DNA from 3 places in the Mesorhizobium sp. RCAM 05099 genome. Region 3 is predicted to be linked to each of the others. Evidence: predicted binding sites of a transcription regulator. Region 3 holds the regulator's gene; each other region holds the start of a gene.

Region 1 (4,034 bases), 2.9 Mb from region 3:
CGCGGTAGAGCAGCAGGTCAAGCCGCCGCGCGCCGAGGCCCTTGGCCTCCAGCTCGAGACAAAGCGCTTGAACAAGCTTGCCGACATAGCGCGCGATTGTCTCGGCCGCACCGATGGGTTCGCCAAAGGCACGCTTGACCTCGATCACATCAGCCGGCCGGACCGGCTCTATCGGCTCGGCAAGGCGCCCCGTCGCCTGGTCAAGGCGGCGACCCAGTTCCGGTCCGAAGCGCAGGGTCAGCGGCGCGCGCGGCTGCTTCAAAAGCTCGCCTACCCTGTCGAAGCCCAAGACACGCAGACCGCTGACCATTGCATCGGGCAAGCGCAGCGCCGGGATAGGGAGCGAAAGGATTGCATCATAGGTAGCGTTCACGGGAACCACGCTGACGGTCTGCCTGACGTATCGCGCAACGGCGTGTGCGGCACCCCAGCTGTCCGCAACTGCTGCCCGCGCCAAGATGCCGGCCTGGCTGAGACGCTTGACCATATCGATCAGCATCAACTTCTCGCCGCCGTGAAGATGATCGGCGCCCGTGGTGTCCATGACCAATCCGTCCGAAGGATCTGTCGCGACGATCGGCGCGTACCGCCGCAATGCCCATAGCGCCAGCCGCTCCAATGCCTCCGCGTCGGCATCGGGTTCGGCATCCATGACCGCCAGCCCCTGGACCAGTGCCTGCGCCTTCGTTGCAGGCATTCCGACGCGCAAGCCGGCTTCCAATGCGGCGCGATCGACCGCGGTCACCAGGCGACGATTGCCGTGCCGCCCCACTGTCACCAACGGCTTATCCGATGGCGGCGAGACGTCGCCCAATTTGCTTCTGAGCCGTTCGGTCGACCAGCTTGGAAGGAAGAGCGAGACGACCCTTGGCATCACAAGCCTCCACTTCGATATCGAGCGTTTCCCCTCCACGGGATCTGATCAATTCAAGTTGCCATCGTGCCCGGCCAACGCCCGGAACGGGGAGCGGCCGCGATGGCAAAACAGAAACCCGCCAGCGGCTGACGGAGGCTGTCGGCTGGCCGAAATCGGCAGCTTCGGTCTGGCGGCGCCAGCGGCGGATTGCGATGCCCATCGCTCCCGACGCTTCTGACGCAAGCTGCAAGCGTCGCGAAGCCGTCATCGACAGACGCGCAACCTCAGCGACCACAGCCCCAAGTCCGACATGCCGCAGGCCTTCCTCGAAGCAGGCGAGCAAGGATTTGTCGTCACCGGCTTCGACATAGATCACCCGGTCGGGATGCAGTCCGACCTGGGCGATTGCCGGCGCAAACAGATCCTGGCGCGTCACACACCACAGCACCTTGCCTTGCGTCCTGGCCGCAATACCCGCCGCAAACAGCGACGCAGCAGCACCGTCGATCGCTCCATTGCCGCCACCGGCAACCTCATGGAGGGCACCAAGCGCCACACAACCACCCGGAAGATGGCTGTCGATGGAAGCGACGCCGAAGGGAAGCACCGCTCGTTCGCGCGTGTTTCCGCCTTCGAGACGCGCGATGCGATCTCGGAGGTCGGAATGGCAGCAGTCGGCGTCGATGCACTCATCTGTCCCCTGAACGCTAAAAGCTGGCGGCGCGTTCCTCATTTGTTCTCTTCCTGACAAAGAGTCAATGGGACGATGAGGTCTGCGGGACGGCCGGGTGTCGGTATCAAGACTCCTATGCGCCGGTTCCAGGGAACCCAATTTGTCCACGGACATTGCTTGGTAACAGGAGATGTCGATGCCGAAGTTCCGCTTTGAGACTACCGAGTTCGACCAGACCACAACGTTCGAGGAAGAGCTGGCGAGCCCGGATCTGGCTAGTCCGCGAGCCATCGAAAAGGCTCACGTCGCAGCGCTTGTTGCGGGTGCTCCTACAGGTCTTGATCAATCCGCGTCGGTTACAAGGGTCTATGACGAGGCGGGCTACCTGGTTGCCAGGGTCAACTTTTCAGATGTGGTGCTCGACAGCTCCCAGCGGCCAGCCAGCGATACTCTCACCGAAGAGCCGGGCGTCATGCGCTCGGGCTGAGCCTTCCTGATTTTGCAGCGCCGCCCCAACAAGTTCGATTTCCAGAGAGTGTCCAATGCCCATTGTCACCGGAATCGCATTTACCTTGCTGATTTTATTCGTTGTCCTGTTCATGACGCACGCCGCGCGTGACTTGCAGAGCTCCCCGGCGTTTTATCGCTTGAGGCGACGGCTGCATTATTAGGTCGTGGAAACGAAGTTCAGAGATTCGATGTAGACTCAAAGGTCGCGGTCGAAGACCCCTTCTTGATGTAAACCCTCGGTCGGCCCTCTAAAGAAAGATGGCGTATAAGCCGCAGTTCTGCGCGCGTCCGCAACAGCGGACAATTGTCGCGCGCGGGACGGAGGAAATTCGCCCCCGCCGCGGGCGGTGAACGGGAGAGCCGTAGGAGCGTCAGCATAGCGCCCGGCCGCAGGACGGGACGCGGGACCGACTGTCCCCGTCCGCGGCGGTCCGCATGAAGCATCGGCCATGAATGAAGTCGCCTTGGAAATTAATCGAGCGCTGTCCAGTATGCCTATTGAAAAAATAAGCTATTTCCCCGTTGTCAGGGGTCTATTGACATCGATGTTCTTATTTTGCTCACTACTGGGAGGAGGCGAACTATGGAACTTCGCTTAAACATTGAAGGTGCAGCGCCCGAGGAACTGGCACGCGGCGTCGCGGCGGCCGAAGCAGTCTTCGCGCACGCCGGCATTACGGCTTTGCAAGGCGCGGAAGGTTTATTCGCGTTGGAAGGGTGGGATATCAAAGGCTTTCCAGAAGACGACCAGCCAACCGAGCACGAGGACCAGGCTGCTTCGGTCTGGATGGAAGCCGACGAGGCCGCGACGGCTGCATGTTGCGCGGGCTGGCCGGAGGACAAAGTTCCGCGCCATCGACATTCTCCGAACGAAATTGCAATCCGAGGCGCTCCCGGATACGTGGCCGGCGCGCAAGCAGCTCTATCCAGACGTCGTCAAACGGCTGGAGGTCACAGCTGGCCCGGACCGCCAGATCGATTTCGACATTGCCTTCGTTCTTGGCTGGGTGCCCGAGCGGCCAACGCTGGATCGGGTTGAGCCGCTTTCGGACGATGGCGACCGTATCCCCTTCTTCACCAGCGACCTTGCCCAGGTTGAAGAAATGGCTCGCAAGGCGCTCAAGGACTGGACGATCGATATTGACCGGGATCCCTATGATGCCCACGTTTTCGACCCGGCAGCCAGTGAAGACGGTGACGAATTGCGCGTGGCGGCGTGGCGCGATTTCAATGGCTCCCTGCTTATGGAGAAGCCGCCTGCAAATCCTGCAATCGCACTGACCCTGGCGATGATGCACGGCCAGTCGATGCATTTCGAATAGTGGTGAACGGGTTAGATGGCCTCTATCGTCTATCGATCGTGCTTGGCCACTCCAGATCGCACGGCCAGATGGCCGAACGCCTGACAAGCCTACACCGCATCTGAGGAGAGAGACCATGTCAGAAAAGCCACCCTATATGCCGACCGGCATTGGAATGGGCATGATAAGCGACGCCGAGACGAAGGTCGGCGTTCTGATATTTGAAACGGCGCAAGGTAACTTCGACTTGCAGGCAGTCGATGTCCTCACCAAGATTGCAGCGATGCCAGAAACACTTAGGCGGGTGCAATTTCTTCCGGCTGCGCGGGCCGTTTCATCGGCCTTCGCGCCAAATTTCGAGACGTCGGCGGCCTGCTTTTCTGGCGGGTTGAGCGGTGTCGACACTGGACCGGAGCAACGTCGTTCACGGGGATTCCCTTATCTGTCAGGTTGCCAGATAGCACCTGGCGAAGGCGTGGATTCCGCTCTTCGTCATGATCAGTACCTTGGAGCCGTCGAAGCCGGTTGCCGAACCGCTGTTGACGATCGCCGGCGCCGCGACAGGTCGATCCCGCCATCTCCCGGTTGGTTGGCTTTCAAGCTTCTTGCTGGATTCAGTCGACTCCGCCGAACCCGCGGCAGAGGGAACGATTTGAAAGAAAACTCGTTTGCCCTGACCCGAAACAGGATAAAC
Region 2 (4,034 bases), 2.6 Mb from region 3:
CCGCCCGGTCCATATCCAGTGCCTGCCAAGCCCGACAACAGGGCGATATCAAAAAGGGGAAACGCATGAGCAAGGTTGCAATCGTTACGGGCGGGTCGCGCGGCATTGGCGCGACGATCTCGATCGCATTGAAGAACGCCGGCTATTCGGTTGCGGCGAACTACGCCGGCAACGACGACGCGGCGGCGAAATTCAAGGCCGAGACCGGCATTCCGGTCTACAGATGGTCGGTCGCCGACTACGACGCCTGTGCCACCGGCATCAAACAGGTCGAAGCCGATCTCGGCCCGATCTCGGTGCTGGTCAACAATGCCGGCATCACCCGCGATGCCATGTTCCACAAGATCACGCGCGAACAGTGGAAAGAGGTCATCGACACCAACCTGTCGGGCGTCTTCAACATGACGCATCCGCTGTGGAGCGGCATGCGCGACCGTAAGTTCGGCCGCGTCATCACCATCTCGTCGATCAACGGCCAGAAGGGTCAGGCCGGCCAGGTCAACTATTCCGCCGCCAAGGCCGGCGACATCGGCTTTTCGAAGGCGCTTGCACAGGAAGGCGCTCGAGCCGGCATCACCGTCAATGTCATCTGCCCCGGTTACATCGCCACCGAGATGGTCAAGGCAATCGACGAGAAGGTGCTCAACGAGCGCATCATCCCGCAGATCCCGGTCGGCCGCCTCGGCGAGCCGGAAGAGATTGCGCGCTGCGTCGTCTTCCTCGCTTCCGACGATGCCGGCTTCATCACCGGCTCTACCATCTCAGCCAATGGCGGCCAGTACTTCGCCTGAAACCCGGACAACGGCCTCATACAGGCAATCGCACTGCGACAGGCGGATCGGGAACCGGTCCGTTTTTAAGGCAGCCCGGCTGCCGTGAAGGCCCCGCTGCGGGGCGATGATCCAATCCGGCACGCAAAGGTTAACGGCGGTGACACCTCTTGTGCGAAACTCGTCCGCAAACCTGTGGATTCTCGGTGGATAACCTGTTTACAACACAAGATATTGTGGTGAACAAAACAGGAATATTCCGCGATCGCTGATTCGTCGCCGATTCGTTCCGGCTTTGAGCGGAACGTTAACGATAGCGGCCGGAATCGCCTGCCGGATCCTTAACGCGAATTAAGAAAGACCAACAATTTCATTATCTTGGATGAGGCGAACCAGAACGTTGCAGTCGTTCACCGGCAAAGTTAACGACAGGGCTCACCCTGCATGAAACGGGCCAGTTCGGCGATTCAGCATGTGGTAAGAGTCGCGGTCGCAAAGTCCACATATAGCCGTGAACAAAACCTGAATCTGGATGAGTCACTGATTCGTCGCCGATTCGTTCCAGACTCGTTCCAACTGTTAATCCGCGGCCGGTTGAGAGCTTGACAGGACCGCCTTCGGGCCCTCGCCGGAACATTCCGCTTTCGCTTCGCGCCTTAAATCCCTATGTGTCGGCTGTCATACGCGCCACTCGAGGCACGCTCCCGACAACGAGAGGCCAGAAAGCCTTATTTCCAGGTCGATGAACATCCAGCCGAAACACACTGAGCCGCTGATCTTGTCGGGACGCGACGTGACCGCCGTGCTTGGGCCGACCAACACCGGCAAGACCCATCTCGCCATCGAGCGCATGGTGGCGCACGAGAGCGGTATCATCGGCCTGCCGCTCAGGCTGCTCGCGCGGGAAGTTTACGCACGCGTCTGCGAAAAGGTCGGCGCTCACAAGGTCGCGCTGATCACCGGCGAGGAAAAGATCCAGCCGGCCGGCGCCAGATACTCGGTCTGCACCGTCGAAGCGATGCCGCGCGAGACCGACGCCGCCTTCGTCGCCATCGACGAAGTACAGCTTGCCGGCGACCTCGAGCGCGGCCACATCTTCACCGACCGCATCCTGCATCTGCGCGGCCGCCAGGAGACGCTGCTGCTGGGCGCGGCCACCATGCAGGGCATCCTTCAGCGCCTGCTGAAGGGCGTCTCGGTGGTGACGCGGCCAAGGCTGTCGCATCTTGCCTATGCCGGCTCGAAGAAGCTGACGCGCCTGCCGCGCCGCACGGCGATCGTCGCCTTCTCCGCCGACGAGGTCTACGCCATCGCCGAGCTGATCCGCCGTCAGCAAGGTGGTGCCGCCGTCGTGCTCGGGGCGCTTAGCCCGCGCACCCGCAACGCGCAGGTGGAGCTGTTCCAGTCCGGCGATGTCGACTATCTCATCGCCACCGACGCCATTGGCATGGGTCTCAACCTCGATCTCGATCACGTCGCCTTTGCCCAGAACCGCAAGTTCGACGGTTTCCAATATCGAAACCTGTCGGCGGCCGAGCTCGGCCAGATCGCCGGCCGCGCCGGCCGGCATCTGCGCGACGGCACCTTTGGCGTCACCGGCCAGGTCGATCCGCTGGACGAGGATCTGGTCAAGAAGATCGAAGGCCATGATTTCGACCCGGTGAAGGTACTGCAGTGGCGTACCGCGCATTTCGACTTCGCCAGCCTCGATACGTTGAAGCGCTCGATCGAGACCAACGCCCCGGTCGAAGGCCTGACCCGCGCGCTGCCGGCGGTCGATGCCCAGGCGCTTGAATATCTGTCGCGCGACGAGGACATCCGCGCCCTCGCCACCGATGCCAAACGCGTGGCGCTGCTGTGGGAAGCCTGTGCCCTGCCCGATTACCGCAAGATCGCGCCGGCCCAGCATGCCGACCTGATCGCCTCCATCTATATGGACCTCGCCCGGCATGGCCATGTCGACGAGAATTACATGGCTGAGCAGGTGCGCCGCGCCGACACCACCGAGGGCGACATCGACACGCTGTCGCATCGCATCGCCCAGATCCGCACCTGGACATTCGTGTCGAACCGGCCCGGCTGGCTGGCCGATCAGGCACACTGGCAGGAAAAGACGCGCGAAATCGAAGACAGATTGTCGGATGCGCTGCATGAGCGGTTGACGAAACGCTTCGTAGACCGCAGGACTTCCGTCCTCATGCGGCGCCTTAGAGAAAATACCATGCCTGAAGCCGAAATAAGCCCAACCGGAACCGTCCTTGTCGAAGGCCATCATGTCGGCGAGTTGCAAGGGTTCCGCTTCACCGCCGACCAGAGCGCCGGCGGCGAGGACGCCAAGGCGGTACGCACCGCCGCCCAGAAGGCGCTGGCCGCCGAATTCGAGGCGCGTGCCGAACGCTTCGGCGCTTGCGCCAATGGCGATATCGCGCTCGGCTCGGATGGCACGCTGCGCTGGATCGGCGCGCCGATCGGCACGCTGGTCGCTGGCGAAGACGCGCTGAAGCCCCGCCTAGTGCTGCTGGCCGACGAACAACTGACCGGCCCGGCGCGCGACAAGGTCGCGGCGCGTGCCGAGCGTTTCGTCAATTTCCAGATCGAAACGCTGCTGAAGCCGCTGGTCGACCTGAAGAACGCCGACCAGATTTCCGGCATAGGCCGTGGCATTGCTTTCCAGCTTGTCGAGAATTTTGGCCTTATAAACCGCCGCGACATCGCCGAGGAGATGAAGTCGCTCGACCAGGAGGGCCGTGCCGCGCTTCGCCGGCTTGGCGTGCGCTTCGGCGCCTATCATGTCTTCGTGCCGGCGCTGATCAAGCCGGCACCGGCCGGACTAGTGACGCTGCTGTGGGCGCTGAAGAATGACGGCAAGGACAAGCCCGGCTTTGGCGACGTGGTCCATGCGCTCGCTTCCGGCCGCACCTCGGTGGTTATCGACCCGACCTTCGACAAGACGTTCTACAAGCTCGCCGGCTACCGCAATCTCGGCCGCCGCGCCGTGCGCATCGACATTCTGGAGCGGCTGGCGGACCTGATCCGTCCGGCGACCAACTGGAAACCCGGTCTCGGCCAGCGGCCGGACGGTGCGTATGACGGCCAGTCCTTCATGGTGACGCCGCCGATGATGTCGATCCTCGGCGCCACCGCCGACGACATGGAAGAAATCCTGAAAGGCCTCGGCTATCGCGCCGAGCCGAAGCCGCCGGCCGAAGTGAAGGCCCGGCTCGAAGCGCAGGACAACGCCGCGCGCGAGGCGGCGGCGGCGAA
Region 3 (4,034 bases):
CCCGCAGCGCTACTGGATGTTCTATGAGCTGGCCGAAAAACTGGTCGACTTCGAGGATTATTTCCGCCGCTGGCGCTTCAACCACGTCACGACAGTCGAGCGCATCATCGGCATGAAGCGCGGCACCGGCGGCACGTCGGGCGCGTCCTATCTGAAGAAGATGCTGGAGGTCGTCCTGTTTCCGGAGCTCTGGACGGTTCGCACCCGGCTCTGACTTCTCAAGTAACGGCCGTTTTGACCGCGAAGCGAGCATCCTGCCAAGCGCCGGTGCGCAGGATATCTTCCAGCACCTCGACCGCCTGCCAGACATCCTTGTAGCCCACATAGAGCGGCGTGAAGCCGAAGCGGATGGTCGACGGCGCGCGGAAATCGCCGATCACGCCACGCTCGATCAACGCCCGCATCACCTGGTAGCCATGCGGATGAACGAACGACACCTGGCTGCCCCGCTCATTGCCATTGCGCGGACTTTCGAGTTCGAGGCCGTAGGCGCCGCATCTGGCTTCGACGAGCTGGATGAACAGCTCGGTCAACGCAATGCTTTTCTTGCGCACCGCCGCCATGTCGACCTCGTCCCAGAGGTCCAGCGCGCCCTTGAGCGCCCGCATCGACAATACCGGCTGCGTGCCGCACAGGAACCGGCGGATGCCGACGCCAGCCGCATAGCCCTGTTCGAAGGCGAAAGGCCGCGCATGGCCCCACCAGCCGCTGAGCGGCTGGCGGACATCGCCATGGTGGCGCTTTGCGGCATAGATGAAGGCCGGCGAGCCCGGGCCGCCATTGAGGTACTTGTAAGTGCAGCCGACAGCGAAATCGGCATTGGCGCCGTCGAGCTCGACCGGCAAGGCACCCGCCGTGTGGCAAAGGTCCCAGACGATCAGCGCGCCGGCTTGATGGGCCTTGCGCGTCAGCGCCGCCATGTCGCGCAACTGGCCGGATTTGTAGTTGACGTGGTTGACCAGGATGACGGCGACGCGCTCATCGATCAGCTCTTCGATGGTTGGCGCATCGACGCCCTCGAGCCGCAGCACAGTGCCCGGTCGCGTCGATGCCACGCCTTCGGCCATATAGAGGTCCGTTGGAAAGCTGTCGCCCTCGGCGACGATGACCGACCGGTCTGGCCGCATGCCAAGCGCCGCGTGAAGCACCTTGTAGATGTTGATCGAGGTCGTATCGCAGACCACCGTCTGGCCAGCCGCGGCGCCAATCAGGCGTCCGAGCTGGTCGCCGAGCGCGACCGGCATGTCGAACCAGCCGGCGGTGTTCCAGGCACGGATGAGGTCCTGCGCCCATTCTTGTGTCGCGGCCTTCTGGATCTCGTTGAAGACGGCCGGTGAAGCGGCACCCAGCGAATTGCCGTCGAGATAGATCACCCCTTCCGGCAAGACGAAGCGATTGCGCATGGAGCGCAGCGGATCCGCGGCATCCAATGCCTCGATTGTTGCGAGATCGGGAATTGCATTCATGATCGATTGTCCTCCGCGCACACGCGCGCCCAGATGAACACGACAGGTGAAATCGGCCGGCCGATCATGCGCAGTCTGCCGGATTGTGTCAAACATTATATATAATTTACACCACAGAAGATTTTCATATATAATTGATGCGCTGTGCGCGGATGGCAACGATGTTGGATGATGGACACTCGAAGACTGAAGCGGCCTACAGGCTGCTGCGCCGCGATATCCTCACGACCCGCCTGAGACCCGGCGCGCCGCTCAAGCTCAGCACGCTGCGCAATAGCTATGGCATCGGCTGGACACCGTTGCGCGAAGCGCTGTCGCGACTGGAGGCGGAGCGCCTGGTGACTTCCATCAGCAATCGCGGCTTCGCCGTCGCTCCGGTCTCGCGCGCCGAACTCGAAGATCTGTCACGCGCCCGGTTGGTGATTGAGCTGCCTCTGCTCCAGGAATCGATCGAGAAGGGCGGCCATGAATGGGAAGATGCCGTCGTCACGGCCCACTACCGGCTGTCGCGCTGCAAGACCGCGGTTGATGACCCTTCAGATGAAGTGGTCGACGGATGGGATGAAAAGCACGAGGCCTTCCACGCGGCGCTGCTCAGCGCGGCAACATCCCCCTGGCTGCTCAACTTCCAGTCCACCATCGCGGATCAGTTGCGTCGCCATCACCGCTTCCTGGGCCTTGCGCCAACGTTGCGGGCGGCCACCGGCCAGTTGCATGGCTATGAGGAGGCCATGGAGGCGTTGCGACGGGCTGTCGCGATCGAACATCACACTGCGCTCATGGAAGCAGCGCTGGATCGTGACATCGAACGCGCGAAAGCGCTGATGACGGTGCACATCGGCTATACGCTGCATGTCTATGTCCATGCCGGTGACGGCAGCCCAAACAGGCAATGAGGTAGACGAACTGAGGCAAAAGCCGATATAGGAATTTCTTGGGCAAAAGTTGGCGTTTTGGCTTCGTTTCGTTCACGGCGGGCGAACGACTGGTGAAAGTGAAAAAGCAGCTTCCCGACGTCTCTGGGCGACTGAGGCCAAGCCTCGGCACACGCTGGTCCACAGGCCGTTAACCATAACAATTTCAACGTGTGCAAGTGCACTGTGGCGGCGGCCGGCCGGGGATCACGGCCCGCTGCCAAGCGCCAAATAATTTCAGCCGTCTTAACAAATTCACTAAACTTTAAACGGTTGCGGAACACAACTGGAACAGATAGTGTTTGTTCTGGGTTTGTTTTTCGATTCTGGTTCAAACCTTCGTTCAATGCCTCGGGGGCCGCCATGCTGACGCGCAAGCAACATGAACTGCTGATGTTCATCCATGAACGGCTCAAGGAAAGCGGCATTCCGCCCTCCTTCGACGAAATGAAGGAAGCGCTCGATCTCGCTTCAAAATCCGGAATTCATCGACTGATCACGGCGCTCGAGGAACGTGGCTTCATTCGCCGGCTGCCGAACCGGGCGCGCGCCCTGGAAGTGCTGCGGCTGCCCGATTCGATCGCGCCCGGCCTCAACGCGGCGCGCAAATTCTCTCCAAGCGTCATCCAGGGCAGCCTCGGTCAAGGCGGCGGCCTTGGCCGGCAGATCAAGCCGGCGTCTTCACGCATGCCCTCGGCCGGCAATGACGACGACGTGGTCTCCGCGGTGTCGATCCCGGTGATGGGTCGCATCGCCGCCGGCGTGCCGATCGACGCCATCCAGCATCAGACGCATTCGATCTCGGTGCCGCCGGACATGATCATGGGTGGCGAACACTATGCCCTGGAGGTCAAGGGCGACTCGATGATCGAGGCCGGCATCTTCGATGGCGATACGGTCATCATCCGCAATGCCGATACCGCAAGTCCGGGCGAGATCATCGTGGCACTGGTGGACGACGAGGAGGCGACGCTGAAGCGGTTTCGCCGCAAGGGTGCCTCGATTGCCCTCGAAGCCGCCAATCCGGCCTACGAAACACGCATTTTCGGACCGGACAGGGTCAAGGTGCAAGGCAAGCTCGTTGGGCTGATCAGGCGCTACTGATCAGTGCTGGTGACCGCCTTTTCAGGGTTGCGATAGGGCGGCAGGCCCCTCGCCTCGCGTGAGAATTTGCGCTGGGTGTGCCAAGGTCGATATGGCCTGTTCACAGCGAAGCTGACCGTTGCTGGCATGATTGCCGATCGACGATCGAAGAAGACGGCCGCACTGCCTTTGCGGGCGAGTTGCCGCTTGGTGATGACCAGAACCAGCGGATTGTGACAGGGATCATAAGCTGTCGCGTCATTGATGACGATCAGTTCCGCGAAGCCGCAGGCCTTCCACGCGTCCTTGCGATCCTCGACTTGCGCAATGATAGCGCCAGACGGGTGCCTTGCGAGACATACGCCGGCGGTGCAGTAGAAAGGCGCTCCCAGCGGCAGTTCGGCGGAATCCGCGATGTCGAATTGTCCGTCTCCCTTGTCGAACACCTCCGGCACGACGACGGTTTCGGATGCCAGTGCGCGTTTCCAGTTGTCGACGGTGAATTCGTTCGGACGCGCCCGGCTGACCGCGAGTTCGCCGCCGCCGATCGGCAGCGCCACCAGCCTCGCGT

Evidence for each region. Region 3 encodes LexA, which represses DNA repair genes until DNA is damaged. Its sites were predicted from a motif close to TGTTCNNNNTGTGTTCNG; they were not measured.
Region 1: a site for LexA is predicted at 1,580-1,597, ahead of AC56QQ_RS32610 (ImuA family protein). Genes of this name have one in related genera too.
Region 2: a site for LexA is predicted at 1,328-1,345, ahead of AC56QQ_RS05360 (helicase-related protein). Genes of this name have one in related genera too.

What each region holds. Positions count from the first base shown of each region.
Region 1 is NZ_CM185035.1:6,578,306-6,582,339, forward strand. It holds partial or broken gene AC56QQ_RS32605 (Y-family DNA polymerase) at 1-874, opposite strand, end outside; gene AC56QQ_RS32610 (ImuA family protein) at 786-1,541, opposite strand; gene AC56QQ_RS32615 (hypothetical protein) at 1,726-2,016, shown strand; gene AC56QQ_RS32620 (hypothetical protein) at 2,915-3,361, shown strand; partial or broken gene AC56QQ_RS32625 (SDR family oxidoreductase) at 3,640-3,890, opposite strand.
Region 2 is NZ_CM185035.1:1,097,189-1,101,222, reverse strand. It holds gene phbB (acetoacetyl-CoA reductase) at 66-791, shown strand; gene AC56QQ_RS05360 (helicase-related protein) at 1,513-4,034, shown strand, end outside.
Region 3 is NZ_CM185035.1:3,696,419-3,700,452, reverse strand. It holds gene kynA (tryptophan 2,3-dioxygenase) at 1-214, shown strand, start outside; gene kynU (kynureninase) at 219-1,466, opposite strand; gene AC56QQ_RS18105 (GntR family transcriptional regulator) at 1,628-2,362, shown strand; gene lexA (transcriptional repressor LexA) at 2,744-3,484, shown strand; gene AC56QQ_RS18095 (ComEC/Rec2 family competence protein) at 3,478-4,034, opposite strand, start outside.